2 regions of the Mycobacterium sp. WMMD1722 genome follow, and region 1 is predicted to be linked to the other one. Evidence: riboswitches for the same ligand, from Rfam matches in the RefSeq annotation. Region 1 holds a riboswitch; the other holds the start of a gene.
The links. A riboswitch is a leader RNA that binds a small molecule or an ion and turns the genes downstream of it on or off. The one in region 1 is predicted to bind thiamine pyrophosphate.
Positions count from the first base shown of each region.

Region 1 (14,976 bases):
TGGCGCCCAACCTGAACTGGCGCGACGTGCCGCTGGCCGACATGCTGGCCGAGGCGCTGGACCTGGGGATGCGACCGGTCCTGGGTAACGAAGCCGACCACGGCGCGCTGGCCGAACACCTGCGCGGCGTCGGCCGCAATGTGGACGAATTGGTCTATCTGTCAGGCGAAGTCGGTGTCGGAGCCGGACTGATCGCCGGCGGTCGTCCGGTCACCGGGATGTCCGGATTCGCCGGTGAGGTCGGGCATCTGCCGTTCGGCTCCGGGATGCGGACCTGTCACTGCGGGGCGGTCGGCTGCTGGGAGACCGAGATCGGCGCTGCCGCGATGGCCGACGCCGTCGGGTGCCCGAGCGACCGGCTCGCCGAGGTGGGTGACTACCTGGACCGGCTCGATGCGGCTCCGGCCGAGCTGGTGGCGGTGGGCCGCCGGCTCGGACACGGCCTCGCGGGTGTGGTCAACCTGCTCAACCCGGAGCTCATCGTGCTCGGCGGCTTCCTGCGGCCGCTGTACCGCTGGGTCGAACGCGATGTGCGCGAAGAAATGTCGTCGCGGGCGCTGCGCATCCCCGGTATGGCTCCGCGCATCGTGCTGCCGGGACTGGGCGACCGGTCGGTGTTGATCGGCGCCTCGGAGGTGGCGTTCCGCGCGCTGCTCGACGATCCGGTCGGCTGCCTATCGGCGAGTGTGCGCTGACGGCGCCGAGTGTGCGCTGATGGTCTCGAGTGTGCGCCCAGGGCGGCCGTTTTCGTGTTTCGTCACCCTCAGTGCACACTCGATGCCCGGAGCGCACACTCGAACCCGGGCATTCCTGTGGACAACCGCCGCTGCTGGGGGCGGGAACGTCGGAGGGGTGGGTCAGGGTCCGGGCATGACCCTGATGAGCGGGCCCTTCGTCGGTAGCGAGGCACTCGCGAACGGCACGTTGAGCCGACACCAGCTGCGCACCCGGTACCGGGCGCTCTTTCCGGACGTCTACCTGTCGAAGAACTCAACGCCGTCGCTGCGGCAACGCGTCGCGGCAGCCCGGTTGTGGGCGGGTGGCGGGGCCACCGTCGGCGGGCTGGCGGCGGCCGCACTGCACGGGGCCAATTGGATCGACGAGGCCACCGCGATCGAGCTGATCCACCCCAACCCACGCCCACCACGCGGCATCACGACGCGGCGCGACGTCCTGCTGGCGGGGGAACGCCGGCTGGTGAACGGTCTTCATGTCACCACGGCCGCACGGACGGCGTTCGACCTGGGCCGTAGGGGCGAGGTCGGCCACGCGGTGGCACGGCTCGACGCGCTCTTTCGGGCGACTGGCCTGACCGTCGACTCCGTCGGCCAGGTGGCACGGCGACATCCCGGCGCGCGCGGTCTGCGCCAGCTCGAGACCGTGCTCGAACTGGTCGACGCGGGAGCGGAATCCCCGAAGGAATCCTGGCTGCGCCTGCTGTTCATCCGCGCGGGGCTGCCGATTCCCCAGACGCAGATCCCCGTCCGGGCGGGCGGCGACGTTCCGTTCGTCTATCTGGACATGGGTTGGCAGGACTGCATGGTCGCCGCCGAGTACGACGGCGAGCATCACCAGACCAGGCGGTCGGTCTATGCGAAGGACATCCGCCGCGCCGAGCGCGTCACTGAGGCCGGATGGACGGTGGTGCGCGTGGTCAAGGAGGACCATCCGAACGACATCCTGCGCCGAGTACGCAACGCGATGGCTTCTCGATCCTCGAGTGTGCAATGGCGGCTTTGAGCGTGCGTCCAGGGCGGGCGTTTTCGTGTTTCGTCACCCTCAGTGCACACTCGTCGCCCGGAGTGCACACTCGAACGGTTAGCCGCTAGAAAGCGCTCGGCGGGCGCACGCTGTTGGCCAGGTCGACCAGCGCATAGCGATGCGCCTGCGTCGGGGCCACTCTGGCCAGTGCGCGTAGTGACGCCTCCACGCCCAGTTGCAGCCCGTGCTCGGTGAACGGAAAGCCCAGGATGTGGTTGGTGCTCGCATCGTGGTCGGCCAGCCAGTCCATCGCGGTGCCGAGCACCAGCGCGCGGATCTGCAGTACCCGCGGCTCGGTGTCGGGCAGGGCTTCCACTCGTCGCGCGGCATCGCGGATCTGCTGTTCGGTGATCTCGCTCGACGAGCGGCCCGACAACAGCGTCACCGCACTGGTCAACCGCGCCGTGGTGAAATGCCGTGAGGTGGCCGGTACTTGGTCGAGGGTGCGGACGGCGCCGTCGCGATCGCCCTGCACCGATTGAGCGCGCGCCATGCCGAAGGCCGCCGAGATCACACCGCGGTCGGTGCCCCACACCGTGTGGTAGAAATTGCGCTCCGCGCTGGGTGCGGCGTCCCATCCCGCCAACTCCGCGGTCGCGGCCAGCGCCAGCTTCGGCGCGAGCTCGCCGGGCACGGTGTCGAGCACCTCGGTGAAGTGTTTGGTCGCCGCCTCCAACTCGCCGGACAGCAGTTCCGAGACCGCGCGGAACCACACCAACCGCCAACGCCAACCCACCCGCGCGGCCAGATCGTCGAGCTTCTTCGTCGCCTTCGCCACGTCACCCAGATCGAGGAGCGCACGGGTCTCCATCAGCGGCAGCTCGACCGATTCGGACAGGTCGATGCCTTCGGAGTCCAGCGATCCGTGCCGGGCCGCCCGCAGCGAATCCAGGGTCTGGACCGGCTCGCTGAGCACTGTCGCCGACAGGACGGTGGCGCCGACGTCGGCCGGGTCGAGCAGCGGCACCGGCAGCGCCTTGACGATCTCCTGGGCGGTCAGCTTCTCGGAGTGCACCTGACCGTCGACGTAGACGTCGGTGTGGGCCACCAGCAGGTCGACGCCGAACGTCGAACGCGACGGTGAGAACACCGTCGACAGACCCGGCCGGGGTACCCCGGTGTCCTTGGCGACCACCTCGCGCAGCACGCCGAGCAGCTGCGAGGACATCTCCTCTGAACTGCCGAAACGGCGCCGCGGATCCGGATCGGTCGCCCGGCGCAGCAGCCGCGCGAACGAGTCGTACTGGGTGAGCACCGGATCGCCTTCAGGTAGCCCGTCGACGTAACGGCCCTTGCGCGTGCGCAATTCGAGTGTCAACGCGGCCAGCGTCCGGCCCACGGTGTAGATGTCGCTCTGCACCGTCGGACCCGTCCGCACGATCTCGGGTGCCTGATAACCCGGCGTGCCGTACAGATAGCCGAACGAGTTGATCGTCGACACCGCCCCCAGGTCGATCAGCTTGACCTGGTCCTCGGTCAGCATGATGTTCTCGGGTTTGAGGTCGTTGTACGTCAGACCGATCGAGTGCAGATAACCCAGCGCCGGCAGGATCTCCAGCATGTAGCCGATGGCCTGGGCGACCGGAAGCCGGTGTCCCTTGGCCTGTTTGAGTGACGCACCGCCGACGTACTCCATGACGATGTACCCGACGGGATTGCCGTGCTTGTCCTCGTGCTCGACGAAGTTGTAGATCTTGACGATGCCGGGGTGGGTGACCTCGGCCAGGAACTGGCGCTCAGCCATCGCGATCGCCTGCGCCTCGGCGTCGCCCGAATGCACCAGACCCTTGAGCACCACCGGCCGTTCGTTGACATTGTGGTCGAACGCCAGGTACACCCAGCCCAGCCCGCCGTGGGCGATGCACCCCTTGATCTCGTACTGGTCGGCGACCATATCGCCGGGATTGAGTTGCGGCAGGAAGGAATACGGGCTGCCGCAGTGCGGGCACCAGCCCTCCGACAGCGCTTCGCCGTCCGAGGAGGACCGTCCCACCGGGCGTCCGCAGTTCCAGCAGAAGCGCTTCGCCTCGGCGACCACCGGATTGGTCATCAGCGCTTCGAGCGGATCCTTGGCCGGCACCCGCGGGATCTCGACCAGTCCGCCACCGAGTCGGCGCACCGGCGAGAGGGTGCGCACGATGGTCGTCGCGTGATCCTGGGGTTCGGTGTCCCCGGTGTGGAAGCCGATGCTGTCCGAATCGTCGAAGTTCGGGCGGTACACCGCTTGGGTGGCCATCGGCCGCATCGTCGACATCGAATCCAGCTCGAGGTCGTCGAGGCTCGCGGGCTGGGTGCCCGGTTCCTCCTCGGTGTCAGACATCAGTCCACGTACCTCGCCACGGGTGGCGACGGCGCCGGACCCAGGACCGTCAGCCACTTGCGGTACAGCGCGTACCAGGTGCCGTCGCGGCGGATGCGCGCCAGGGTGCCGTTGACGAAGCGGACCAGGCCGGTGTTCTCCAGGTTGACGCCGATGCCGTAGGGCTCCTCGTTGAGGCTCGGTCCGACGATGTGCAGATAGGGATCCTGGGACACCAGCCCGGCCAGGATCGCGTCGTCCGTGCTGACGGCGTCGACCTGCCGCTGCTGCAGCGCCACCAGACAGTCGGCCCATGTCACCGTCGCCACGATGATCGGTGACGGACTGATCTGCTGGATGCGCCGCAGCGACGTGGTGCCCTTGACGACGCACACCCGCTTGCCCGACAGGTCGGCGGCCCGCGTGATCGCCGAATCGCGCGGGGCCAGGATGCGCTGGTTGGCGGTGAGGTACACGGTGGAGAAGGCGACCTGCTTCTTGCGCTCACAGGTGATGGTCATGGTCTTGACGACGACGTCGACCTGATTGTTGCGCAGCGCGGCGATCCGGTCGGCCGACGACAAGATGCGGTACTCGACCTGCGCCGGGCTGCCGAAGATGTCGCGGGCGATCTCCCCGGCGATATCGACGTCGAAACCGGTGATGTCCCCGGTGATCGGATCCCGGAACGAGAACAGATTGCTGCCGATGTCGAGGCCGACGATGAGCCGGCCGCGGTTGCGGATGTTGGCGACGGCCTCATCGGCCTCGTCCTGGGTGGGGAACGGACGGAGGCTGGCGGTGCGGTTGCAGTCGTTGTTGGCGGGCATCGGCACCCGAACCGGCTCCGGCGGCAGCTCCTGCATACCCGCCGGGCTCGGCGGTGCCAGCGTCACACCGGGTGCGGCATCGGTCGATCCGGCCTGCGCGCAGCCGGCCAGCAGCGTCGCTGCGGCGAGGAGAGCAACGAGGCGCTTCATCACCGGTACTCACTCAATCGTGGCCACAACCCGAGCGCCACCGCGATCGCCGCGATCACACTGAGCACCGCCGCACCCGCCGTCGCACCTGAGAGCACCCGCCGGGCATTGAGGATGTCGCTGCGCAGTTGGGTACGACTCTGCTCGATGCCTTTGTTCAGTGCCTCGTTGAGCTCGTCGAACGCCGGCGTCGAATCGTCCTCCCCGGTTCCGAGCGCCACCTGGGTGGCGGCCTGGTAGTTACCGACCGCGATGTAGGCGTTGATGCGGTCGTCGGCGGCCCGCCACCGGGTCAACAGCTTCTCCGCCGCGAGCAGGTCGGTCTTGTCGATCGCGTTGTCCCGTTCGAGGTAGTCCGACAGCTGCGACTGCATCACGTCGATGCGCTGATAGTAGGACTGCTTGCGCACATCCTCGTCACCGCGGCGGATCAGCGCCAAGGTCTCGTCCGCCCGGGCCTGCTGGGCGGTGATGGCCAGCGTGGTGATCGTCTTGAGTGACTCCGCGCCGGCGCCCTTGGCGCTGCGGCTGTCGGCGGTCGAGATGGTCAGTGCGGTGCCGACCCAGAGCACCATGATCAGCACCGCGAGCCCGCCCGCGACGAACCCGGCGTTCACCCGACGCCGGGTGCGCCGCGCCAGCCAGCGGTTGGCGAACAGCCCGAACAGCAGGGTGGCGAGCACCACCAGGATCACCGGGGCCGGGATCCGCGTCGAGGCGGTCGTCTCCTCGTCCACCCGCGCCGAGGTCTGCTCGTACAGCCGCTGGGCGTCCGGCAGGATCTTCGCCTGCATCAGCGACGAGGCCTCCGAGAGATACGACGAACCCACCGGGTTACCCGACCGGTTGTTGGTGCGCGCCGTCTCGACCAGCCCGGTGTAGACCGCGAGCTCGGCGTTGATCCGGCCGAGCAGCTGCACCAGGTCCTCGTCGGTCAGACCACTCGAGGCCCGGGTCAGGGCCACCGCGGCATCGGTGATCGCCTGCTCGTAGCGTTGCCGGACGTCGCGCGGTTCGGTGCCGGCGATGAAGGCGGTGGCCGCCGCCGCATCGGCCACCGAGAGCCGTGTGTAGAGCTGCCCGGCCGCGAACGACAGCGGTTCGGTGTGGTCGAGCACCGTGGTCAGCGCCTGCTGACGATCGTCGATCGTGGTCGAGGTGGCCAGGGCGCTGGCGATCGCCAACGCCGAGAGCACCAAGCCGATGGTCAGGATCCGGCCCGGGGTGGTCCAGAGAAACCACCAGCGAGGATGCGCCGGCGTGGTCGGGGACCGGGACGCCAGCGGCTCGGTTGACGGGTGCGCCAACTCCACAGTCACCTGTGTGCGGTCCTCATCTATTCGGCAACTTTCCGACCCGTCCAACGTATCTGAGAATCCTAAGAGTTACCGGTACGCCGCGCGCCGAATCGGGACAGAGCCGTCGGAGGGATCGCCGCATATCCTGTATTCGTGCGTGGGGACGGTGACGGCTGGGTGTTCTCCGAAAGTGGCGGACGGTTCTGGGGGCGTCATGGAGCGGCCGGACTGCTGCTGCGGGCGCCCCGGCCGGACGGATCGGCGGCAGTTCTGCTGCAACACCGGGCCCCGTGGAGTCACCAGGGCGGAACGTGGGGGCTGCCGGGCGGTGCTCGCGACAGCCACGAGACGCCCGAACAGGCCGCGGTCCGGGAGGCGCACGAGGAAGCCGGACTGCCCGCCGAGCGACTCACCGTGCGCACCACCGTGGTGACCGCCGAATTCAGCGGCTGGACCTATACGACCGTGATCGCCGATGCCGCCGAGCAGCTCGACACCGTGCCGAACCGGGAGAGCGCCGAACTGCGCTGGGTGGGGGAGGACGAGGTCGACTCGCTACCGCTGCACCCGGGGTTCGCCGCCAGCTGGCAGCGGTTGCGCAGCGTCACCGCGTCCATTCCGCTGCTGGTCAACGGTCGGCGGTCAGAGCGGTCCGAAGGCGCCTAGCGGCCGCAGCCGGGTCGTCGGCGGCGGTGATGGCCCGGACCACCACGATGCGCCGAGCGCCGGCGGCCAGCACCTCGGGCAGCCGCTCCTCGTCGATCCCGCCGATCGCGAACCATGGCTTGTCGGTCTGCAGTGCCGCCGCCGCGCGGACCAGATCCAGCCCCGGTGACCGCCGGCCCGGTTTGGTGGGCGTCGGCCAGCACGGGCCGACGCAGAAATAGTCGACGTCCTCGGTGACGGCGGCAATGGCCTGGTCGAGGTCGTGGGTGGACCGTCCGATCAGCGGCCGCTCGCCGATGATGCCGCGGGCCACCTCGAGCGGCAGATCGTCCTGGCCCAGATGCAGGACGTCGGCGTTCCCGGCCAGCGCGATGTCGGCGCGGTCGTTGACCGCCAGCAGCGCCCCGTGCCGGTGCGCGGCATCGGCCAGGATCTCCAGCGCAGCGAGTTCCGCGCGTGCTTCCAGCGGTCCGAACCGCTGCTCGCCGGCCGACCCCTTGTCCCGCAGCTGGATCACGTCGACCCCGCCGGCCAGGGCGGCGTCGGCGAAATCCGCGAGGTCGCCGCGGTCGCGACGGGCGTCGGTGCACAGATACAGCCGGGCGTCGGTGAGCGCTGGCGCGGGGCGTCGGTCGGCTTCGTGCACATCCGAACGCTAGCGACTACCGTGGGTCGCCGACACGGGAGTCCCGGGGACGCGGGACTGAGAGTGGGCCAGACAGCCGGCCCTGACCGTCAAACCTGATCCGGGTCATGCCGGCGAAGGGAGGTGTTTGTGGAGCGGACCCTGGCCGTCGTCGGCGGCGGTGTGATCGGGCTGGCCGTCGCCCGCCGCGCCGCCCAGGACGGATGGTCGGTGCGGGTGCACCGCGGCCACGACCGAGGCGCCTCCTGGGTGGCCGGCGGAATGCTCGCCCCGCACAGCGAAGCCTGGCCCGGTGAGGAGGCTCTCCTGCGCCTCGGCCTCGACTCGCTGCGGCTGTGGCACACCGGCTTCCTCGACGGCCTCCCGCCCGAGGTCGTGACCGCACGCGAATCCCTGGTGGTGGCGGTGGACCGCGCCGACGCCGCGGATCTGCGCACGGTCGGGCAATGGCTGGGCGCGCAGGGCCACCCCGTCACACTGACCTCGGCGGCACGCGAGATCGAACCGCTGCTTGCGCAGGGCATCCGGCACGGCTTCGTCGCCGACACCGAACTGGCCGTCGACAACCGCGCCCTCGTCGACGCATTGGCCGCGCAGTGCGAGCGGCTGGGCGTGCGGTGGGCGCCCGCGGTAACCGATCTGTCCGCGGTCGACGACGTCGACGTGCGGGTGATCGCCAACGGGGTCGACGCCCCGGCGCTGTGGCCAGGGCTGCCCATTCGGCCGGTCAAGGGCGAAGTGCTGCGGCTGCGGTGGCGGCGCGGGTGTATGCCGGTACCGCGCCGGGTGATTCGCGCGCGGGTGCACGGCAGACAGGTGTATCTGGTCCCGCGCCGCGACGGTGTGGTGATCGGTGCGACACAGTACGAGCACGGCCGCGACACCGCGCCGGCCGTCAGCGGGGTGCGTGACCTGCTCGACGACGCCTGCACGGTGATGCCGGCGCTGAGCGAGTACGAGTTCGCCGAATGCGCCGCCGGGCTACGGCCGATGACACCGGACGGACTGCCGCTGGTCCATCGGCTCGACGACCGTACGGTGCTGGCCGCCGGACACGGCCGCAACGGATTCCTGCTGGCGCCCTGGACCGCCCAGCGGGTGGCCGCGGACCTGGCCGAGACGGTGGGAGTCACGACATGAGGGGTGTCCGATGAACGTCACGGTGAACGACGAACACGTGGAGATCGACGACGCGACGACGGTCGCCGAGCTGGTGGCGCGAATGGGATTCCCGGACCGGGGTATCGCCGTGGCCGTGGACTGGTCGGTGCTGCCGCGGGCCCAATGGGCCACGCCGCTGCGCGACGGCGCGCGCGTCGAGGTCGTGACGGCGGTGCAGGGTGGCTGATTCCACCTTGACCATCGCCGGCCGGGACTTCGGATCCCGGCTGATCTGCGGCACCGGCGGCGCGGCGAACCTCGCCGTCCTGGAAGCCGCGCTGGTCGCGTCGGGCACCGAGTTGACCACCGTCGCGGTGCGCCGGGTCGACGCCGAGGGCGGTACCGGTGTGCTCGACCTGCTCGACCGGCTCGGCATCATGGCGCTGCCCAATACGGCCGGGTGCCGGGGGGCGGCCGAGGCGGTGCTCACCGCGCAGCTGGCCCGCGAGGCGCTGGGTACCGACTGGGTGAAGTTGGAGGTGATCGCCGACGAACGCACCCTGCTCCCCGACGCCGTCGAGCTGGTGCGCGCGGCAGAGCAACTGGTGGACGACGGTTTCGTGGTGTTGCCGTACACCAACGACGATCCGGTGCTGGCGCGCCGGCTCGAGGACATCGGCTGCGCGGCGGTGATGCCGCTGGGTTCGCCGATCGGCACCGGGCTGGGCATCGCCAACCCGCATCACATCGAGATGATCGTCGAGGCGTCCGGGGTGCCCGTCATCCTCGACGCCGGGATCGGAACGGCCAGCGATGCAGCGCTGGCCATGGAGCTCGGATGTGACGCGGTGTTGCTGGCCAGCGCCGTCACCCGGGCCGCCGACCCGCCGGCGATGGCCGCGGCGATGGCCGCCGCGGTCACGGCGGGGCATCTGGCCCGGCACGCCGGACGGATTCCCAAGCGCTACTGGGCCCAGGCGTCGAGTCCGGCGCTGTGACGGGGCGCTACGTCGCGTTGGGTTCGTCGATGGCGGCGGGTCCGGGAATCCGGCCGCCGGCACCCGGTGCGCCGCTGCGGGCCGCGCGGTCGGCGCGCAACTATCCGCACCTGGTGTCGGAGCGGCTGGGTCTGCAGTTGGTCGACGTCACGTATTCGGGCGCCACCACCGCCCACCTGCTCGACGATCCGCAGCACGGGACGCCGCCGCAGATCGGCGCCCTCGACGGCACCGAGGCGCTGGTGACGATCACCATCGGCGGCAACGACGTGGGATATGTGCCCATGCTGATGGCGGCCGGACTGCCGCGGGTGGCGCGGCTGCTGCCGCCGGTGGGTGCGCTGTTCGACCGCACCGCGCGCGACCGGGCACTGGTGGCGGTCGGCGACTCCCTGCAGCGGGTCGGCCGGGCCGTGCGCGAACGCTCCCCGAAGGCACGTGCGCTCTTCGTCGACTATCTGACGCTGCTCCCGCCGGCCGGCACCGCCGCTCCGCCGCTGTCGGACGCCGATGTCGCGCTGGGCCGGCGGATGGCCGACACGCTCGAGCGGCTCACCGGTGCGGCGGCCACCGCGACCGGATGCGAATGGCTGCGGGCGGCTCAGGCCAGCGGTGACCATCACGCTTGGTCCGCCCAGCCCTGGACCACCCGGCCCGGGGTGCCGTGGCCACGTCGGCCGGCCCCGCTGCACCCCAATGCCGCGGGGATGCGGGCGGTTGCGGACATGATCGTCGCGACACTGAGCTGACACCATGGTCGGTGTGATCGCACTCGAAGGCCTGACGAAGAAGTACGGCGCAACCGTCGCCGTCGATGGTCTGACCTGCACGGTCGAGCCCGGTGTGGTGACCGGATTCCTCGGGCCGAACGGCGCAGGCAAGACCACCACCATGCGGCTGATCCTGGGGTTGGACCGGCCGACCGCGGGCACCGCGACCATCGACGGTGTGGCCTATCGCGCTCTGCGCGACCCGGCGCGCGTCGTCGGTGCCCTACTCGACGCCCGTCAGGCGCATCCGAACCGGACGGCCCGCAATCACCTCCGGTGGATCGCGGCGGCCAACCGGATCCCGACGTCGCGGGTCGACGAGGTGCTCGAGATCGTCGGCATGGCGCCCGCCGCCGACCGTGCCGCGGGGGCGCTGTCGCTCGGGATGGGGCAGCGGCTGGGTATCGCGGCCGCCCTGCTCGGTGACCCGCCGGTCCTGCTGTTCGACGAGCCGGTCAACGGGCTCGACCCCGAGGGCATCCACTGGGTGCGCACCCTGATGCGCGCGCTGGCCGCGGAGGGCCGCACCGTGCTGGTGTCCAGCCACCTGCTCTCGGAGATGGCCCAGACCGCCGACCGGCTCCTGGTCATTGGCCGGGGGCGGCTCATCGCCTCGACCACCGTCGGCGACTTCGTGAGCCGATCCGGCGGCGATACGGTTCTGGTGCGCAGCCCCCAGTCCGAACAGCTGCGCGATGTGCTCACCGGCGCGGGCATCAGCGTCGGCGACCAGCGCGAGGGTGGGCTGACGGTCTTGGGGGTGTCCGCCGACGTGGTCGGAGAACTGGCGGCCCGCAACGCGATCACCCTGCACGAACTCAGCCCCCAGCGGGCGTCCCTCGAGGAGGCGTATCTGAAGATGACCGATGACGCAGTGGACTACCGGGCGGGCCGCCCATGAGCGTGCTGCCGGTGCTCGACGCCGAACGGATCAAACTGGTCACCACCCGCTCGTCGCTGTGGTCGGCGGGGGCCGTCGTCGTGCTGTCGCTCGGGGTGACCGCCATGCTGACCGCGGCCAGCAGCGACTACGACCCGATGACACCCGAGGAGGCCATCCTCGGCGTCGCCGTCTTCGGTGTGCCGGTGCTGATGGTCCTCGCGTCGCTCACGATGACCGGGGAATACCGCTCCGGGCTCATCCGCTCGACGTTCCTGGCCGTCCCCCGGCGCCCGCTGGTGCTCGTCGCCAAAGCGGTCGTGGCAGGTGGTTTCAGCGGTCTGTGTGCCGCGTTGACGAGCGTCGTCGCCGCTCTCATCGCGGGTCTCTCGCCGGCGGCCGAGTCGACGTGGCGGGCGGTCGGCGCGGTGACGCTCTACGCCGTGCTGGCCGCGGTCCTCGGGGTGGCCGTCGGTGCGCTGATCCGGTTCGCCGCGGGAGCGGTGGCCGTCCTGCTGCTGTGGCCGCTGGTGATCGAGCCGGTGCTGGGCAACATGCCCAACATCGGCAGCGAGATCGGCGCCTACCTCCCGTTCGCGAACATGTTCGAATTCCTCGACGTCGCTTGGTTGTTCCCGGCCTACAGCGTGCCGTGGGGACAGGCGGGAGCGGTCGTGTACTTCGCCATCGTGGTGGCCGCCGTCTTCGTCGCGGCGGTCGTGGTGGTCGATCGCCGCGATGCCTGATCGCTAACGTGGGTGCCATGATTCGCACGACGCTCGCGGCGCTGGCCGCCATGGCGGTGGCCGCGTCACTCGGTGGGTGTGGAAGCGGCACCGGACCCGCGCCGTCACAGACGGCGTCCTCGACGCAGGAGGCAGCGCCGGCCGCGAAGGACTTCGCCGACGAACTCGCCGGCCGGGTCTCCCTCGACGCGATGATGGGCGACCTGCAGCGGCTGCAAGAGATCGCCGACGCCAACGGCGGCAACCGCGCCCTGGGCACCCCGGGATACGACGCCAGCGTCGACTACGTCGTTAACACCCTGCGCGACAGCGGTTTCGACGTACAGACCCCCGAGTTCGAGGTGCGGCTGCCGTTCGCGGAGAAGCCGGAGCTGACGGTGGCCGGTGCGCCGGTCGAGGCCAAGGCGTTGGAGTACACCATCGGCACGCCGCCCCAGGGTGTCACCGGTCCGCTCGTCCTGGCCCGGAGCGAGGACAGCCCGGGCTGCACCGCCGACGACTACGACGGCCTGCCGGTGCAGGGTGCGGTGGTGCTCGTCGACCGCGGTCAATGTCCCTTCGGCGTGAAACAGTCCGTCGCCGCAGGCCGTGGTGCGGTGGCGGTGATCGTGGCCAACAACCAGGCCGGCGACAACCTGCAGGCCACCCTCGGAACCGATACCGACGTACGCATTCCGGCGGTCGGCGTCACCAAGGCCGTGGGCGACGGTCTGCGGGCGGCGCCGGGACCGGTGAGCCTACGGCTGGATGCCGGTGTTCGCACCGAGCGCACCCGAAACGTCATCGCCCAGACCAAGACCGGCTCGACCGCCGACGTGGTGATGGCCGGTGCCCACCTGGACAGCGTGCCCGCCGGACCCGGCATCAACGACAACGGATCCGGCGTCGCCGCGGTGCTCGAGACCGCCCGCCGGCTCGGCGGTTCACCGCAGGTGCACAACGCCGTGCGGTTCGCGTTCTGGGGAGCCGAGGAACTCGGTGTGCTCGGTTCGCAGAACTACGTCGAATCGCTCGACCGCGATCAGCTCCAGGACATCGCGCTGTACCTCAATTTCGACATGCTCGGATCACCCAACCCGGGCTATTTCGCCTACGACGGCGACCAGTCCGCGCCTCGGGATCCCAACGCCGGCGCCCCCAGGGTCCCGGAGGGTTCGGCCGGCGTCGAACGCACCCTGGCCGGCTATCTCGACGTTGCCGGTAAACCGGCGCGCGACACCAGTTTCGACGGCCGATCCGATTATCAGCCGTTCACCGCGGCCGGTATCCCGTCCGGCGGACTGTTCTCCGGCGCCGAAGAGGAGAAGTCGCCCGAGGAGGCCGACATCTGGGGTGGCGAAGCCAACCGCCCCTTCGACCCGAACTACCACAAGAAGACCGATACGGTGGACGCCATCGATCGCACCGCGCTGGAGATCCACGGTCGCGGAGTGGGTTTCGCGGTCGGCCTGTACGCCCAGGACCAGCGTGGCCGCAACGGCATACCGATCCGCGCCGACCGCACCCGCCATCCCACCGGGCCTACGTGATCGGTCGCGGACTGATCACACTGGCCGCGGCCGCGCTCGTCGCGGCCTGCTCGGCCACGCCGTCACCGCCGCCACCCGACGCCGAGCAGCTGGCGGCCAGCGTCACCGTCGATGCGCTCTACGTCCACCTCGATGCACTGCAGAAGATCGCCGAGGCCAACGGCGGGCGACGCGCCGAGGGCACCCCCGGATACGACGCCAGCGTCGACTACGTGGCGAATGTGTTGCGCGACAAGGGCTTCGATGTCCAGACGCCGGAGTTCGATCGGTACGGCGGCACCACGGGAGGGCATCCGAGCCTGACCGTCTCCGGTCGCGAGCACGCCGTCGAGAAAGCCTCGCTGCTGGTGGACACCGGCCCCGACGCCCTGAACGCCCTCACGCTGCGTCCGGCGAAGCCCGCCGGGTGCGCCCGCGACGACTACGCGGGTGTGGACATCGAGGGCGCGATCGCGGTGGTCGACGACACCGGCTGTTCGGTGGTCGCCAAGCAGAACGCCGCCGTGGCGGCAGGTGCTGTCGGCGTGCTGATCGCGCTCGACGCGTCCAGCGCCAGCCCGCCGACGCTGTTCACCCCCGGTTACTACCGGGGACTCACCGCGCCGGTCGGCATCATCGACGCGGCGACGAACGCGGCACTGCGCCGCACATCCGCTCCGGTCTCGCTGCGCCTCGACGGCAGGCCGGTGATGGTGAAATCCCGCAACGTGGTGGCCCAGACCACGACCGGTGCGACCGATGACGTGGTGGTGGTCGGGGCACACCTCGACAGCATCGGCGGTGGACCGGGGATCAACGACAACGGCACCGGGGTGGCGGCCGTGCTCGAAACCGCGGTGCAACTGGGCAGTTCCCCGCAGATCGCCAACGCCGTCCGGTTCGCGTTCTGGGGTTCCGAGGAGATCGGGCTGGAGGGATCGCGGGCCTATGTCCGCGGACTGGACCGCGACCAGCTCGACGACATCGCGCTGTACCTGAACTTCGACATGCTCGGCTCACCCAACGCCGGATTCTTCACCTACGACGGCGACCAGTCCACCGCCGCCGCGGGCTCGGCGGACGTCCCCGAGGGATCGGCGGGTATCGAACGGTTGCTCGCCGGATATCTCAACCTGGCCGGGGTGCGGCCGGCGGACATGCCGCTGGCCGACCGGACCGATTACGATCCGTTCCGTGCCGCCGGTGTACCGATCGGTGGGACCACCACCGGTGCCGCGCAACAGAAGTCCCCCGTTCAGGCGAGATTGTGGGGTGGGCGGGCCGGTGCCGCATTCGATCCGAACTACCACACCGCCCGCGACA
Region 1 is NZ_CP186056.1:3,062,876-3,077,851, reverse strand. Features, by position in the region: gene ACN27E_RS14815 (ROK family protein) at 1-695, shown strand, start outside; gene ACN27E_RS14810 (hypothetical protein) at 880-1,740, shown strand; gene ACN27E_RS14805 (serine/threonine-protein kinase PknG) at 1,826-4,081, opposite strand; gene ACN27E_RS14800 (glutamate ABC transporter substrate-binding protein) at 4,081-5,040, opposite strand; gene glnX (protein kinase G-activating protein GlnX) at 5,040-6,359, opposite strand; gene ACN27E_RS14790 (NUDIX hydrolase) at 6,492-7,004, shown strand; gene thiE (thiamine phosphate synthase) at 6,967-7,650, opposite strand; TPP riboswitch at 7,675-7,789, shown strand; gene thiO (glycine oxidase ThiO) at 7,780-8,790, shown strand; gene thiS (sulfur carrier protein ThiS) at 8,801-8,998, shown strand; gene ACN27E_RS14770 (thiazole synthase) at 8,991-9,749, shown strand; gene ACN27E_RS14765 (SGNH/GDSL hydrolase family protein) at 9,746-10,498, shown strand; gene ACN27E_RS14760 (ABC transporter ATP-binding protein) at 10,512-11,420, shown strand; gene ACN27E_RS14755 (ABC transporter permease) at 11,417-12,145, shown strand; gene ACN27E_RS14750 (M28 family metallopeptidase) at 12,163-13,674, shown strand; gene ACN27E_RS14745 (M28 family peptidase) at 13,671-14,976, shown strand, end outside.

Region 2 (14,976 bases), 1.6 Mb from region 1:
CGCACGCACACGCGTTCGGCCGGAAACTCGCGGCCCTGGCCGCCACGGTGTGCCCGCAGGATCCGCGCAGCTGCGAGGAGCGGCGGGCCGATGCGATCGACGTCCTCACCGCGGGCGGTGACCGCATCGCGTGCCGGTGCGGTCTCGCCGAATGCACCGCTGCGACGAAACCGGCAGCGGGTTCGGTCGTGATCCACATCGTCACCGACGGCGCCGACGGCGCGGAACTCGGCGGCGACGGTCTGCTCCCGCCCGAGGTGATCGCCGAACTGGTCAGGACCGCGAACATCCGGCCCGTCGCGCCGATGGACGCCGACGCCGAGCCCCGCTACCGACCGTCGCGGGCACTGGCCGACTACGTGCGCTGCCGCGATATGACCTGCCGCTTCCCCGGCTGCGATCAGCCGGCCACGCAGTCCGACATCGACCACACCCTGCCGTACGGCGAGGGCGGGCTCACGCATGCGTCGAATCTGAAATGTCTGTGCCGCCTGCATCATCTCTTGAAGACGTTCTGGGGCTGGCAGGACCGTCAGTTGGCCGACGGCACCGTGATCTGGCAGTCGCCGACCGGCCAGGTATATGTCACCACCCCGGGTTCGGCGCTGCTGTTTCCTGCGCTGTGCCGGCCCGTCGCACCGATCGTCGGCAGCGCCGCCACCCCACGGGGCGGGGACCGTACGTGGCGGATGCCGACGCGGCGACGCACCCGTGCGCAGGACCGCGCGGCACGAGTCCTCGCCGAGCGCCGACATAATCACAGCCAAGAGCACAGCCGACGCCGGGTCAGGGCCCAGCCCGACCACGGGGGCGATCCCCCACCTTTCTGAGCCGCGCCGGTCATACTGACCCGGTGGCAGACAAAGGGGGCAGACCTGTCCGCACGGGTCCGGAGCGCATCAGGAAGCTTGCGCAGGCGGCGCTGAACGCCGACGTCACCGTCGAGCAGGTGGACACCATCCTCGACGGGCTCAGTGAGACGCTCGACGACCTCAACAACTCGACGCGCAACCTCGACCACACCCTCGAGCGCTTCAACGCCACCATCAACCAGATCGATGCGCTCGCGCCGCGTCTCATCGCCGTGGTCGACCGCATGGAGGGCATCGTGTCGCGCGTCGAACGTCTCGTCGGCATGGGTGAGGCAGTCCTCGGACCGCTGGCCGCGACAGAGAATGCGCTCCGCGGCGGAGTCAACGCGATGCGCCGCACGATCGGCCTCTAACCCGACCATCCGCTGGATCGCCTGAGATCCCGGCGCGACGTCATCCCCTGATCGCACAGTTCGCTCCCAGCCTGCGTGCAGCGAACGCACGTAGCGTTCGAGTTGGGCGGATGCAGGGTGCCGAGGAGGACGGTGTGGCCGAGTCGAGGCTCAAGCGGCCGGCATGGGACGAGATCCTGCATCGCCGCTTCCGCGGCCTGCGCAGCCACGCGATCGGGAGATCATGCGCCACCGGAGTTCTGGAGCAGACCCGGCTCGGATCCGTAGACGTGTTCTTCTTGACCGGCAGCGCGCAGCGCGTCACCAGCACTGCGGGTGACGTGCGCGCGCTGCCGTCCGGGGTCGTCAAGGTGACCATGATGACGCACGGCGAAGGTCGGTTCAGTCAGGCCGGACGGCATCTCGTCGTGGAGCCGGACCAGTTCGCCGTCTATGACGCGTCGCGTCCCTATCAGCTGACGCTGCCGTCCGCCCAGTGGCGCTGCGTCGTTCTGACCCTTCCGCGCGCTGCCCTCGCGCTGCCCGGTGGACGCCTGGCACATGCGTCGCAGCAGGTGCACGACACCGATGGAGTCGGTCGTGCGTTGCGCGCCGTCCTCGGCGAGGTGGCCGGTGTGGTCGACACGTCACCGAGTGCGGCGCATCGGCTGGGTCTGGCGCTGGCGGCGCTGCTGTCCGCCACCCTGGCCGACGCCGGCGAATCCCCTTGCCGCGTCACGGAACTTGTGCAGCGCGCCGAGGTGCTGGACTCGATCCGGGAACGGTTGTCCGATCCCGCGCTGTCGACCAGCACACTGGCGCGCGCACATCACGTGTCGACGCGCACCCTTCAGCGGTTGTTCGAGACGGAGCCGCACGGCGTGGCGGGGACGATTCGGGACCTCCGCCTCGAAGCCATCCGCCGCGATCTGATCGATCCCGAGCTCGTCGGACAGTCGATCTCAGCGGTCGCCGCGAAATGGTGCGTGACAGATGCGTCCTGGCTGTCGAAGACCTTCCGCCTGCGGTACGGGATGGCGCCATCTCGGTACCGCCAGGTGGCGGTACCGAGATGAGTTCCGCTCAGGCGTGCTGCGTCCGGATCAGGTCGGCCGCCTTCTCCCCGATCATTACCGTCGTCGCGCCGGGGTTCACCGAGACGATCTTCGGCATGATCGACGCATCCGCCACGCGCAGACCGGTCACGCCGCGGACCAGCAGGTCGACGTCGACGACCGCCTCCACTCCGGTGCCCATCGCGCAGGTACCCACCGGGTGGTAGTACGTCCCGGTGGCCTGGGCGAGATAGCTGCGCAGGGCGTTTTCGCTCGTGACATCTGTTCCGGGCAGGACTTCGCGAGCCCGCCACGGGGCGAACGGCTCGCTCGCCGCGATCTGGCGAGCTACGTCGACGCCGTGCAACATCCGCCGCACATCCGACTCTTCGCCCAGATAGTTCGGATCGATCAGCGGCGGCGTGTCCGGATGCGCATCCACGATCCGGATCGATCCCCGGGAGTCGGGCACCGTGCAGACGCCGAACGTGTATCCGTTGTCCGGGGCGGCCAGGTGCGGCGGATGGAAGGGGATGTGGATGAACACGATCTGCATATCCGGCCCGTCGAGCGAGTCGTCACTGCGCCACAGCAGGGATGTCTCACCGTGATTGTTGCGGCCGGCGGGAATCGGCTGCGTCGCCTCGTAGACGACGCCGCACAACGGGTGATCGTGGAGATTGCGCCCCACCCCGGGCGAATCGAGAATCACCGGGACACCGGCGGCCGCCAGGTCGGCCGCCGGCCCGATCCCGGACAGCAGGAGCAGCCGCGGTGAGTCCACCGCGCCCGCGCTGAGGACCACTTCCAGCGCAGCATATGCCGTGCGCACGCGATCGCCGCAGCGGTAGGCGACGCCCACACAGCGGGTGCCGTCGAAGATCAGCCGATGCGCATGTGAATCGGTGGACACCACGAGGTTGGGCCTGTGCCGCACCGGATGCAGATACGCCGCGGCGGTGCTCTGACGCAATCCGCCGGTGATGGTCAGATCGTGCCAGCCCGCACCTTCTGCACAGCGTCCGTTGAAGTCCGCGGTGAGGGAATGGCCCGTTGCCGCGGCACCCTCAAGGAACACAGCCGACAACGGATTGGCGTTCTCGGCCCGCGCGGGCGCGGGAGCCAGCGGACCGTCGGTGCCGCGATACGCGGCGTCTGCGCCGGTGACCGCCTCCATGCGCCGGAAGTAGGGCAGCACGGAGGCGTAATCCCAGCCGACGCATCCGAACTTCGCCCAACCGTCGAAGTCGGCGGGAGTGCCGCGCAGGAAGATCATCGCGTTGATGCTGCTGCTGCCACCGAGCGTGCGCCCGCGGGGCCAACGGTGGGGCCGGCCCGCCGTCCCGGGCTGGGCCACCGTCTCGTAGGCATGGTCGACCTCGGTGCCCCACAACGCCGGCCAGGCGGTTGGCGCCGCGATCTCCGATCTGGTGTCCGCGGGGCCGGACTCGAGCAGCAGTACCCGCACCGCCGGATCCTCGGACAATCGGGCGGCCAGGACGCAACCCGCGGACCCCGCCCCGATCACGACGACGTCGTAGTGCTCGCGATCGATCCGCGATCGATCGTGGTCCAGGTGGTCGGAAGTGGGCATGGTTTCCTCCGTGTGCGTGGCATGAATCGGGTTGTCCAGAATCGGTTTTCGACCTCTGGATTCACGATTGCGCGCACGGGGCGCCGCGGCTTGCCCCTGCGCGCCGACGTGTTGTCGCACCGCGCCTTGGCCGACCGTGACGACGTGCACTAGCTTGAGGGACTAGAACCACGCGGGAGCGCACACCGAGTGCGCTGAGAGGACGGCTGACCGGCCGTCGACCGTACGAACCTGACCGGGTAATGCCGGCGTAGGGAGACGAATGTCCATGGAATCCCGTTCGGCCGTCGGCACGGCGGCGCCCCGGCGCTGGCGCGTCATCGACATCGTCGTGGCCAGCGTGCTCGCGGTGGCCTCCGGGCTGGTCTTCGTGCTGTGGAACATCGCGTCCAACCCGCTCGGCGCACCGCTGGCCGCGGCCGTGCCGGGCCTGCAGGCGCTCCTGGGCGGGGGTTGGCTGTTCGCCGGCGTGCTGGTCGGCCTGGTGATCCGCAAACCGGGCGCCGCCCTCTACGGTGAGCTCGTCGCCGCCACCGTCTCCGCCCTGGTCGGTAACCAGTGGGGTCTGTTGACCCTGGAATCCGGGCTGGTCCAGGGCCTGGCCGCCGAACTGGTCTTCGCGCTGTTCCTGTACCGCCGGTTCACCCTGCCGGTGGCGGTACTCGCCGGCGGCACCGCGGGGGTGGCGATGGCGGTCAACGACCTGATCCTCTGGTATCCGGGGTCGGGCACTCCGTTCGCCCTGGCCTACACCGTCGCCGGAGTGCTCTCCGGAATGGTCGTCGCGGGAGCGTTGTCCTGGTTCGTCGTCAAGGCCCTGGCCGGCACCGGGGCGCTGTCGCGTTTCGAGTCGGGCCGGATGGGGCAACGCCGCGACGCCGCGAGATGACCACACCGGTGCCGAGCGGCGGGGCCGCCGTCACCGCCCGCGGGTGGGGCTGGCGCCACGCCGGCCGGACGCGGTGGGCGGTGCGCGACCTCGACCTGACCGTGCAGCCCGGGGAACGGGTGCTGCTGCTCGGACCCAGCGGATCGGGCAAGTCGACGGTGCTGCAGGGGGTCGCCGGGCTGCTCGGAGGCAGCGAGGACGGGGACCAGGCGGGCCTGCTCACCGTCGACGGGCGACCGCCCCAGGAGCAGCGCTCCCGGATCGGGATGGTGCTGCAGAACCCCGACGCGCAGGTCATCCTGTCCCGCGTCGGTGACGACGTCGCATTCGGTATGGAGAACCACCGGGTCCCGCGCGAGCAGATCTGGCCGCGGGCCCGCCGCGCGCTGAACGCCGTCGGCCTGGACCTGCCCTTGACCCACGACACCGCGCAGCTGTCCGGTGGCCAGCAGCAGCGGCTTGCGCTGGCCGGTGTGCTGGCGATGAATCCCGGGCTGATCCTCCTCGACGAACCGACCGCGAACCTCGATCCCGCCGGGGTCGTCGAAGTGCGGGATGCGGTGGCCGCCGCCGCCGAGGCGACCGGTTCGACGCTGATCGTCGTCGAGCACCGGACCGCGGTCTGGCTGCCGGTCGTCGACCGGGTCATCGTGTGGGGCGCCGACGGGCACGTCGTGGCCGACGGCCCGGCCGAAGCGACGATCGCGGCGCAGCGCGACCGCCTCACCGCGGCGGGTGTCTGGGTGCCCGGCGAGCTGCCGCCGGCGCTGCGCCGGCACCGCCGCCCGCCCGGCGAATCGCTGCTCATCGCCGCCGATCTGGCCCTGGGCCATCGCTCGGGGCCGTGTCTGGACGCCGGCATGGACCTGGAGCTGCGCGCCGCCACCGCCACCGCCGTCACCGGGCCCAACGGCGCGGGTAAGACCACCCTCGCGCTCACCCTGGGCGGGCTGCTGCCTCCACGCGGCGGCCGGTTCACCGCCGCGGCGTCGTTCGCCCACTCGACGCGCCGGCTGGAACCGGTCCGGTGGCGCTCGCGTGAACTGCTGACCCGGATCGGCAGCGTCTTCCAGAATCCGGAGCACCAGTTCCTCACCGCCACGGTGTACGACGAGCTGGCGCTGGGCCCGCGCGCCCTCGGCCACGACCGCGCCGCCGTCGCGGCGACCGTGGACACGCTGCTGGAACGCCTCGGGCTGAGCCAACTCGCCGAGATGAACCCGTACACGCTGTCCGGCGGCGAGAAGCGCCGTTTGTCGGTCGCGACCGTGCTGGCCACCCAGCCCGCGGTGATCGTCCTCGACGAGCCGACCTTCGGTCAGGACCGCACCACATGGGCGCAGCTGGCGACGCTGCTCGCCGAGCTGACCGACGGGGGTGCGGCGGTGGTGGCGGTGACCCACGATCTCGACTTCGTCGCGGTGCTGGCCGACCGGCGCATCGACCTGCCGGCGTGGCATCCCGAACGCGCCGCGGAGCTCAGCCGGTGACGCTCAACCCGGTCGCCAGGCTCGCGACCGCGCTGGTGATCGCCGTCGGCCTGGCGCTCAGCCTGGACTGGGTGTCGGCGTTGACCGCGCTGGCGCTGGAGCTGGTGCTGCTGGTTGCCATCCGGGTTCCGTTGCGGCCATTGCTGTTTCGCGGCGCCCTGCTGGTATCGGCCGCCGCGCTGACCGCGCTGACCATCCTGCTCTACGGGCAGACGAGCGGCGCGGTGCACTGGCACTTCCTGCTCATCACCGTCAGCGACGGTTCGATCTCCCTGGCGCTGGACACCTTCGTGCGGGTGCTGGCCATCGCGCTGCCGTCCGTGGCGCTGTTCATCGACACCGATCCGACCGAGCTGGCCGACGGCCTCGCCCAGATCCTGCGGCTGCCTGCCCGGTTCGTCGTCGGCGCGCTGGCCGGGCTGCGGCTGGTCGGCCTGCTGCGGCAGGATTGGGCCCACCTCGGCTACGCCCGCCGAGCGCGGGGGGTTTCCGACCACGCCCGGATCCGCCGGGCGGCCGGCCAGGCATTCGCGCTGCTGGTGCTCGCGGTGCGGCGTGGATCGATGCTCGCCACCACCATGGAGGCCCGCGGCTTCGGCGCCCATGCCACCCGCACGTGGGCGCGGCCGTCGGTCCTCGGCTGGCGCGACGCGACCCTGATCGGCGCCGGATTTGCGATCACCGCCGTCGCGATCACGGTGTCGGTCGGCACCGGACACTGGAGTTTCATCGGTGCTCGATGACCTGGTGCGCCGGTTGACCGAGTCGGGCGCGCAGACCGTGCTCATCGACGGACGGTCGGGGGCGGGTAAGTCGATGCTGGCCGACCGCCTGGCCGCGAGCTGGGCTGCCGCGGTGATCGTGCGACTGGACGACATCTACCCAGGCTGGGACGGCCTGGCCTGGGCGGCCGAGCACATCCGCACCGAATTGCTCGTGCCCCGGGCCGGCGGGCGTCCCGGACGGTGGCGGCAGTGGGATTGGGACCGCGCGGCGCCGGCCGGGGTGCACACCGTCGAGCCCGGTGGTCGGCTGATCGTCGAGGGTGTCGGCACGCTGACCGCCGCCAACCGCGCGCTGGCGGACTTCGGCATCTGGGTGCAGACCCCCGACGCCGACCGCAAACGGCGGGCACTCGAGCGTGACGGCGACACCTACCGGCCGCACTGGGACCGGTGGGCCGCCCAGGAGGACGCCTTCATCGCCCGCCACCGGCCACGCGAACTCGCCGACGTCGTCGTGGCCGGTTAACCGCTGTTGCGCAGCGCGGTCGCCAGCCCGCTCATGGTCAGCAGGATGCCCCGCTGCACCAGTTCGTCCTCGTCGCCCGCCCGGTAACGCCGCAGCAACTCCACCTGCAGGTGGTTGAGCGGCTCCAGATACGGGAAACGGTTGAACACCGAACGGGCCAGCGACGGATTGTCGGCCAGCAGATCGTCCTGTCCGGTGATCAGGCGGTGCATGCGCAACGTGCGCGCATGCTCCTCGGTGATCTTGTCGAACACCCGTGCCCGCAGAGCTTCATCGGAGACCAGCTCCGAATAGCGCGCCGCGAGACCGAGATCCGACTTCGCCATCACCTGCGCCATATTCGACAACACGGTGCGGAAGAACGGCCACCGCCGGTAGAGGTCGCGCAGCGTCTCCAGCCGCGACTCGTCGTCGGCTTCCCCATCAGCGATGTACTGCTCGAAGGCGCTGCCGGTGCCGTACCACCCGGGCAGCATCACCCGCGACTGGCTCCACGCCAGCACCCACGGGATCGCCCGCAGATCGGAGATCTGCGTCGTCGGCTTACGCGACGCCGGCCGGCTGCCGATGTTGAGCGCCCCGATCTCGCTGACCGGGGTGGACGCCTTGAAGTAGTCGACGAAACCCGGTGTCTCGTGGACCAATTCGGCGTAGGCACGCTGGGCGCGGGCGGCCAGATCGTCGAGCACCTCGTAGGCCGGCTCCGCCTCCTCCCCCAGTCCCTCCACGTCCAGCAGCGTCGACTCCAGCGTCGCGGCCACCAGTGTCTCCAGATTGCGGTGCGCCAGGCGCGGTTCGGCGTATTTCGCGGCGATCACCTCACCCTGTTCGGTGATCCGCAGCGACCCGTTCACCGCGCCGGGGGGCTGCGCCAGGATGGCTTCGTAGCTCGGCCCGCCGCCACGGCCGACCGTGCCACCGCGCCCGTGGAACAGCCGCAACCGGATTCCGGTCTTGCGGGCCGACTCCACCAGATCCAGCTCGGCGCGGTACAGAGCCCAGTTCGCGGCCAGATACCCGCCGTCCTTGTTCGAGTCGGAGTAGCCGAGCATCACCTCCTGGCTGTCGGCCCGCGCGGTCACCATGGCGCGGTACAGCGGCAGGTCGAGCACGGCCTCCAGGATCGACGATCCGCGCTGCAGGTCGTCGATCGTCTCGAACAGCGGGACGATGCTGACCGGTGCAAACGGCTGATCTCCCGACACGTCCAGCAAACCCGCCTCCTTGAGCAGGATGGCCGCTTCGAGCATGTCCGACACCGACTGACACATCGAGATGATGTAGTTGGGCACGGCCTGGGATCCGAACACCCGCACCGCACGCGCCGCGGCCCGCACGATGTCCAGTTCTTTACGGGCCAGCTCCGACAGGTCGGCGCCCTCGGAGGTCAACGGTCGCCGGGTGGCCAGTTCGGCGGCCAGCAGATCGACCCGCTCGTCCTCGGACAGCGAGACGTAGTCGGCATGGACGCCGGCCCACGCCAGCAGTTCGGCGACCACCTCCTCGTGCACATCGGAGTTCTGCCGCATGTCCAGACCCGAGAGATGGAAACCGAACACACGCACGGCTTCGCGCAGCCGGAGCAACCGGTCATCGGCGAGCACCGAACTGCCGTGCGCGCGCAGCGAGGCATCGACGACGTCCAGATCGGCCAGCAGCTCGGCGGGGGTGTCGTAGCGGGCCAGCCCGAGATCGAGCCCGTGTTCAGGTTGCCGGTCCAGGATCTCGGTCGCCGTCGCGGTCAGCCGGCCATGGATCACCCGCAGCGCACGCCGGTACGGTTCGTCGGCCCGGGCCGCCTCCGCGCAGGCGTCGGCCAGTGCGGCCAGTCCCTCGCTGATCGTGACCAGCCGCGCCGACATCGACAGCTCCTGCTCCAGGGCGGTCAACTCCGAGAAGTAATGGGCGAACGCGGTGAACGCGGCGCGTGAGGTGGCCAGCCGCACCACCTCGGCGGTCACGTTGGGGTTACCGTCGCGGTCTCCGCCGATCCACGAGCCAGGCCGCAGAATCGGCTCGGCCAGCAGGTCCGCGTCGGGCCACCGCGCCCGCAGCGCGGCCCGCACCTCCCCGTTGACCCGCGGAATCACCTCGAAGAACGCCGCCGGGTAGTACCGCAGTCCGGTCTCGATCTCGTCCTGGATCTTCAACCGGGACAACCGGATCAGTGCCGTCTGCCACAGCGTCAGGATGTGCCGGCGCAGCTCCGGTTCGACATCCTCACCCATGGCGCGCAGTCGCATCAGCTCGGTGATCCGGTGCTGGGTGTCGAAGACGGTACGGCGGCGGGTCTCGGTGGGGTGGGCGGTGATCACCGGAGCGACCAGCGCGCCGGCCAGGGCGGTGGCCACCTCCGCGGCGCTCAGGTCGGCGGAATCGAGTTTCGCGTAGGTGGCGGCCAGCGTGCTGTCCTGCGGCGGCTCACCCGCGGCGACGTGGATGGCGCGCCGACGCTCGCGGTGGATGTCCTCGGCGACGTTGGCCAGCAGCGCGAAATGGGTGAACGCGCGGATGACGGGGATGGCCGCACGGGCCTCGATGCCGTCGAACAGCTCGCTGAGTTCGGCCCGATCGATCTCCGAGCGGCGCACCCGGAAGGACTCCACCCGGGCGCGTTCCACGAGGTCGAACACCTCGTCGCCGTTCTGTTCGCGCACCGTGTCGCCGAGAATGGCGCCGAGCAGCCGGATGTCCTCGCGCATCGGTTCGGTGGCTTCGCGACCCACGCGGGTCCGGGTCACCGAACCGATGGGTTCCAGCGCGTCAGGGAGGTCAGCCATCGCTCCAGTATCGGCGTATCGACAACGCCCCGCAGAGCGGGTGGGTGTCGGGAGGGCTGGTGGTCGGCGCGCCGATCAGATTCGCGAGCGGGACGAACCTCAGCTGTACTTGATCTGCAGGGCGATACCCACGATGGACACCAGCCAGATACCGGTGACGAACAGCGTCAACCGGTCGAGATTCTTCTCGACAACGGTCGAGCCGGACAGGCTTGATTGCACCCCGCCGCCGAAGAGCGTGGACAGGCCGCCACCCTTGGCGCGATGCAGCAGCACCAGGAGCACGACCAGCACGCTGGTCACGATCAGGATGATCTGCAGGGCCAAAGTCATGCCGGACAGCCTACAGGTTTGCGGGGACCGCTCAGGGCAGGGGCCCGCCCGCCGCGATCGCCGACAGGGTGGCGAACTGCTCACCGTCGAGCGAGGCTCCGCCGACCAGCGCGCCGTCCACGTCGTCCTGGGCGACGATCTCGCCGACGTTCTTGGCGTTCACCGAACCGCCGTAGAGCACCCGGACACCGGCCGCGACCTGCGGTGACGACAGCTCGCCCAGCAGCTCGCGGATCGCCCTGCAGACCTCCTGGGCGTCGCCGGCGCTCGCCACCCGGCCGGTGCCGATGGCCCAGACCGGCTCGTAGGCGATGACAGTCTGCCCGATCTGTTCGGCGGTCAGTCCGGCCAGCGAACCGCGCAGCTGGTCGACACAGTGTTCGACGTGGTTGCCCGCCTCGCGGACCTCCAGGTGCTCACCCATGCAGACGATCGGGGTGATGCCGTGCCGCAGCGCCGCGGCTGCCTTGGCGGCCACCAGGGCGTCGTCCTCGTGGTGGTAGGTCCGCCGCTCGGAGTGCCCGACGACGGCGAACGAGCAACCCAGCTTGGCCAGGAACGCCCCGCTGATCTCGCCGGTGTAGGCGCCCGAATCGTGCTGGCTGACGTCCTGCGCACCGTAGGTCAACTTCAGCTTGTCGCCGTCGACCAGGGTCTGCACGCTGCGCAGATCGGTGAACGGCGGGATCACCGTGACGTCGACCTTGTCGAAATACTTCTCCGGCAGCGAGAACGCGATCTTCTGCACCAGGGCGATGGCCTCGAAGTGATTGAGGTTCATCTTCCAGTTGCCCGCAATCAGCGGCTTACGGCTCACTGACCCTCCTCCAGAACCTCGATACCCGGCAACGTCTTGCCTTCCAGATACTCCAGGGATGCGCCGCCGCCGGTGGAGATATGGGAGAACCCGTCCTCGGCCAGCCCGAGCTGACGCACGGCCGCGGCGGAGTCCCCACCGCCGACGACGCTGAACGCACCCTTGGCCGTGGCGCCGATGATCGCCTCGGCGACGCCCTTGGTGCCCGCGGCGAAGGCGGGAAACTCGAACACGCCCATCGGACCGTTCCAGAACACGGTTTTGGCGTTGGACAGCAGCGCGGTGAACCGCTCGACCGAGCCGGGTCCGATGTCCAGACCCATCTTGTCATCCGGAATCTTGTCCGCGGCAACGGTTTCCGGTTCGGAGTCGGCCGAGAACTCGGCGGCTGCGACGATGTCGACAGGCAGGTGGATCACGTCGCCGTAGTCGTCGAGCAGCGTGCGGCAGGTATCCAACATCTCCTCCTGCAGCAGCGATTTGCCCACCGAGACACCCTGGGCGGCAAGGAAGGTGAAGCACATCCCGCCGCCGATGACGATGCTGTCGGCTTTGGTGGCGAGATTCTCGATGACCGCGAGCTTGTCGGACACCTTGGAGCCGCCGAGGACCACCGCGTACGGCCGGTCGGTCGAGCTGGTCAGCTGCTGCAGCACCTCGACCTCGGCGGCCACCAGCGTGCCCGCGTAATGCGGCAGCAGCGTGGCGACGTCGTACACCGAGGCCTGTTTGCGGTGCACCACGCCGAAGCCGTCGGAGACGAAAGCTCCGTCGTCCCCGACGAGTTCGACCAGCGCCTTGGCCAGCTTCAGCCGCTGCGCATCGTCCTTGCTGGTCTCGCGCTCGTCGAAGCGGATGTTCTCCAGCAGCAGGATGTCGCCGTCGGTCAGGCCTTCGGCGCGGGCCAGGGCGTCGGTGCCGACCACGTCACCGGCGAGTTGGACGTGGCGACCGAGTTCCTCCCCCAGCGCGGCGGCGACCGGCTTGAGCGAGAACGCCGGATCCGGACCGCCTTTGGGACGTCCGAGATGCGCGGTCACCACGACCTTCGCCCCGGCCTCGGCGAGGGCCTTGAGGGTGGGCACCGACGCGTGGATGCGGCCCGGATCGGTGATCTTGCCGGAGTCGTCGAGCGGGACGTTGAGGTCGGAGCGCACCAGAACGCCCCGCCCCTGCACGCCGTCACTCAACAGATCGTCAAGCGTCTTGACGCTCATCCGACTAGAGCGACTTGCCGACGAGGGCGACCAGGTCCACCAGACGGTTGGAGTAACCCCACTCGTTGTCGTACCAGGAGACGACCTTGGCCTGATTGTCGATGACCTTGGTCAGGCCGGAGTCGAACAGCGAGCTGTGCGGGTCGGTCACGATGTCGCTGGAGACGATGGGGGCGTCGTAGTACTTCAGGATGCCCTTGAGCGGGCCTTCCGCGGCCGCCTTGAACGCAGCGTTGATCTCGTCGACCGTGCCGGGCTTGTTGAGTTCGGCGGTCAGATCGGTCACCGAACCCGTGGGGATCGGGACGCGCAGCGCGTAGCCGTCGAGCTTGCCTTTCAGTTCAGGCAGGACGAGGCCGATCGCCTTGGCGGCGCCGGTCGAGGTGGGCACGATGTTGATCGCCGCCGCGCGGGCGCGGCGCAGGTCCTTGTGCGGGCCGTCCTGCAGATTCTGATCCTGGGTGTAGGCGTGGATCGTGGTCATCAGGCCCTTGGCGATACCGAACTCGTCGTTGAGCACCTTGGCCAGCGGGCCGAGGCAGTTCGTCGTGCACGACGCATTGGAGATGATGTTCTGGCTGCCGTCGTACTTGTCGTCGTTGACGCCCAGCACGATGGTGATGTCCTCGTCGCTGGCCGGCGCGGAGATGATGACCTTCTTGGCGCCGGCGTCGAGGTGGCCCTGGGCCTTGTCGCGCTTGGTGAAGATGCCGGTGGACTCGACCACGACGTCGACACCCAGATCGCCCCACGGCAGGGCCGAGGGACCCTCCTTGATGGACAGACCCTTGAGCTTGTGCCCGCCGATGACGATCTCATCGCCCTCGACCGTGACATCCTCGGGCAGTCGGCCCAGGATCGAGTCGAACTTCAGCAGGTGCGCGAGGGTCTCGTTGTCGGTGAGATCGTTGACGGCCACGATCTCGATGTCGGTGTTCTTGCCCTCGTGCTTCTGCGCGTCCAGCGCGCGGAAGAAGTTGCGTCCGATCCGGCCGAAACCGTTAACGCCTACGCGGATGGTCACGTCGATATCCCCTTTGTCTGCCTCGGGTGTCTACCTGTGGTGTCGTACTCACCAGCCAGCCTAGTGGGGGGCCGCGCGCCGCGTGCGGGCCGGTCAGTGCACGGCCAGGCTCTGGTCGGCGTACGGATTGCCCAGCCACCGCCGCCGGATCCGCTGCAGCGTGCCGTCGTCCTCGAGTTCGGCCTGAGCCACCGTGATCCGGCTCAGCAAGGCCGTGTCACCCGAGGCGACCGCGACGGCGATGTGTTCGACCGACAGACCCTGGGCGACGACGTCGACGGTGGGCAGCGGTTTGACCAGTTCGGTCAGGACGGGCCCCAGCGCGATGAACGCATCGCAGTCGCCGACCCAGGCGTCGGGCCGGTCGTAGCGCTTGACCGCGGCCGCCTTGCCCTCGGCGACCAGCCGATCGGCGACGATCCCGGCGCTGCTGCCGCGCCGCACCCCGACCGTGCGCCCCCGCAGGTCGTGTACGGAGCGCACGTCCGGCGCCCGGGCGGTGTCGACCGCCAGCGCCTGCCCGGTGATCAGGTACGGCGGCGCGAACGCGGCCCTGCGCTCACGCTCGGGGGTCACCGTGAGGCCGGCGGCCACGCAGTCGTAGTCACTGCCGAGGCCGGCGAAGACGCCCTCGGCATCGGCGCCCTGGTGGGCGACGAACTCGACGCCCTGCCCGAGGTGGTCGCCGACCGCGGTCATCAGATCGATGTCGAGGCCGACCGGACGGTCCCCGGCCGCGGGCATGCCGGTGAACGGTGGATCGAAAAGCGCCACGCCGACCCGGAGAGTGCCCATGGTTTCACGGTAGCCGGACCGCCGGCGGGGCGTCTTCGCGCAGATCCGGCGTGACGGCCGGGTCCGAGCGCGATACTCCCGGACATGACCGATTGGGTGATCCCGGCGATCACCGCCTCAGCCAGCCTGCTCGGCACGATGGTGGGCGGGATCGCGACGTACTGGACGTCGAAGAAGACCCACGAACGGCAGAGCGTGGCCGACGAGGAGCGCCAGAAATTCGACCTGCTGCGCGACGCGACGATCAGATTCATCTCGGCGATGACCGAGATCTCGGTGGCCGGTGCCGGCCTGAAGGCGATCTCGGCGCAGTGGGCCGACGTGACGCAGCGACTGGCGCACGCCGAGGACCACGATCAGTTCCTCACCATGGCCCGCGACGTCGACCCGACGATCCCCGAGAATCTGGATCGCCTCGCCGTCATGTTCCGGGTGGTGCGCGCCACCGGAGCGCTCGAAGACGACATCAAACGGGCGATCACCCTGCTCACCGAGCTGCGCCTGGTCGCGCCGAGCGATATCGCCGA
Region 2 is NZ_CP186056.1:1,413,441-1,428,416, forward strand. Features, by position in the region: gene ACN27E_RS06540 (HNH endonuclease signature motif containing protein) at 1-830, shown strand, start outside; gene ACN27E_RS06545 (ATPase) at 854-1,225, shown strand; gene ACN27E_RS06550 (helix-turn-helix domain-containing protein) at 1,336-2,280, shown strand; gene ACN27E_RS06555 (GMC family oxidoreductase) at 2,288-3,853, opposite strand; TPP riboswitch at 4,016-4,127, shown strand; gene ACN27E_RS06560 (ECF transporter S component) at 4,116-4,742, shown strand; gene ACN27E_RS06565 (ABC transporter ATP-binding protein) at 4,739-6,232, shown strand; gene ACN27E_RS06570 (energy-coupling factor transporter transmembrane component T family protein) at 6,229-6,975, shown strand; gene ACN27E_RS06575 (hypothetical protein) at 6,965-7,483, shown strand; gene ppc (phosphoenolpyruvate carboxylase) at 7,480-10,263, opposite strand; gene secG (preprotein translocase subunit SecG) at 10,363-10,596, opposite strand; gene tpiA (triose-phosphate isomerase) at 10,628-11,413, opposite strand; gene ACN27E_RS06595 (phosphoglycerate kinase) at 11,410-12,630, opposite strand; gene gap (type I glyceraldehyde-3-phosphate dehydrogenase) at 12,635-13,654, opposite strand; gene ACN27E_RS06605 (ABC transporter substrate-binding protein) at 13,748-14,449, opposite strand; gene ACN27E_RS06610 (hypothetical protein) at 14,534-14,976, shown strand, end outside.
Region 2: another riboswitch for thiamine pyrophosphate. It lies ahead of ACN27E_RS06560 (ECF transporter S component); the one in region 1 lies ahead of thiO (glycine oxidase ThiO).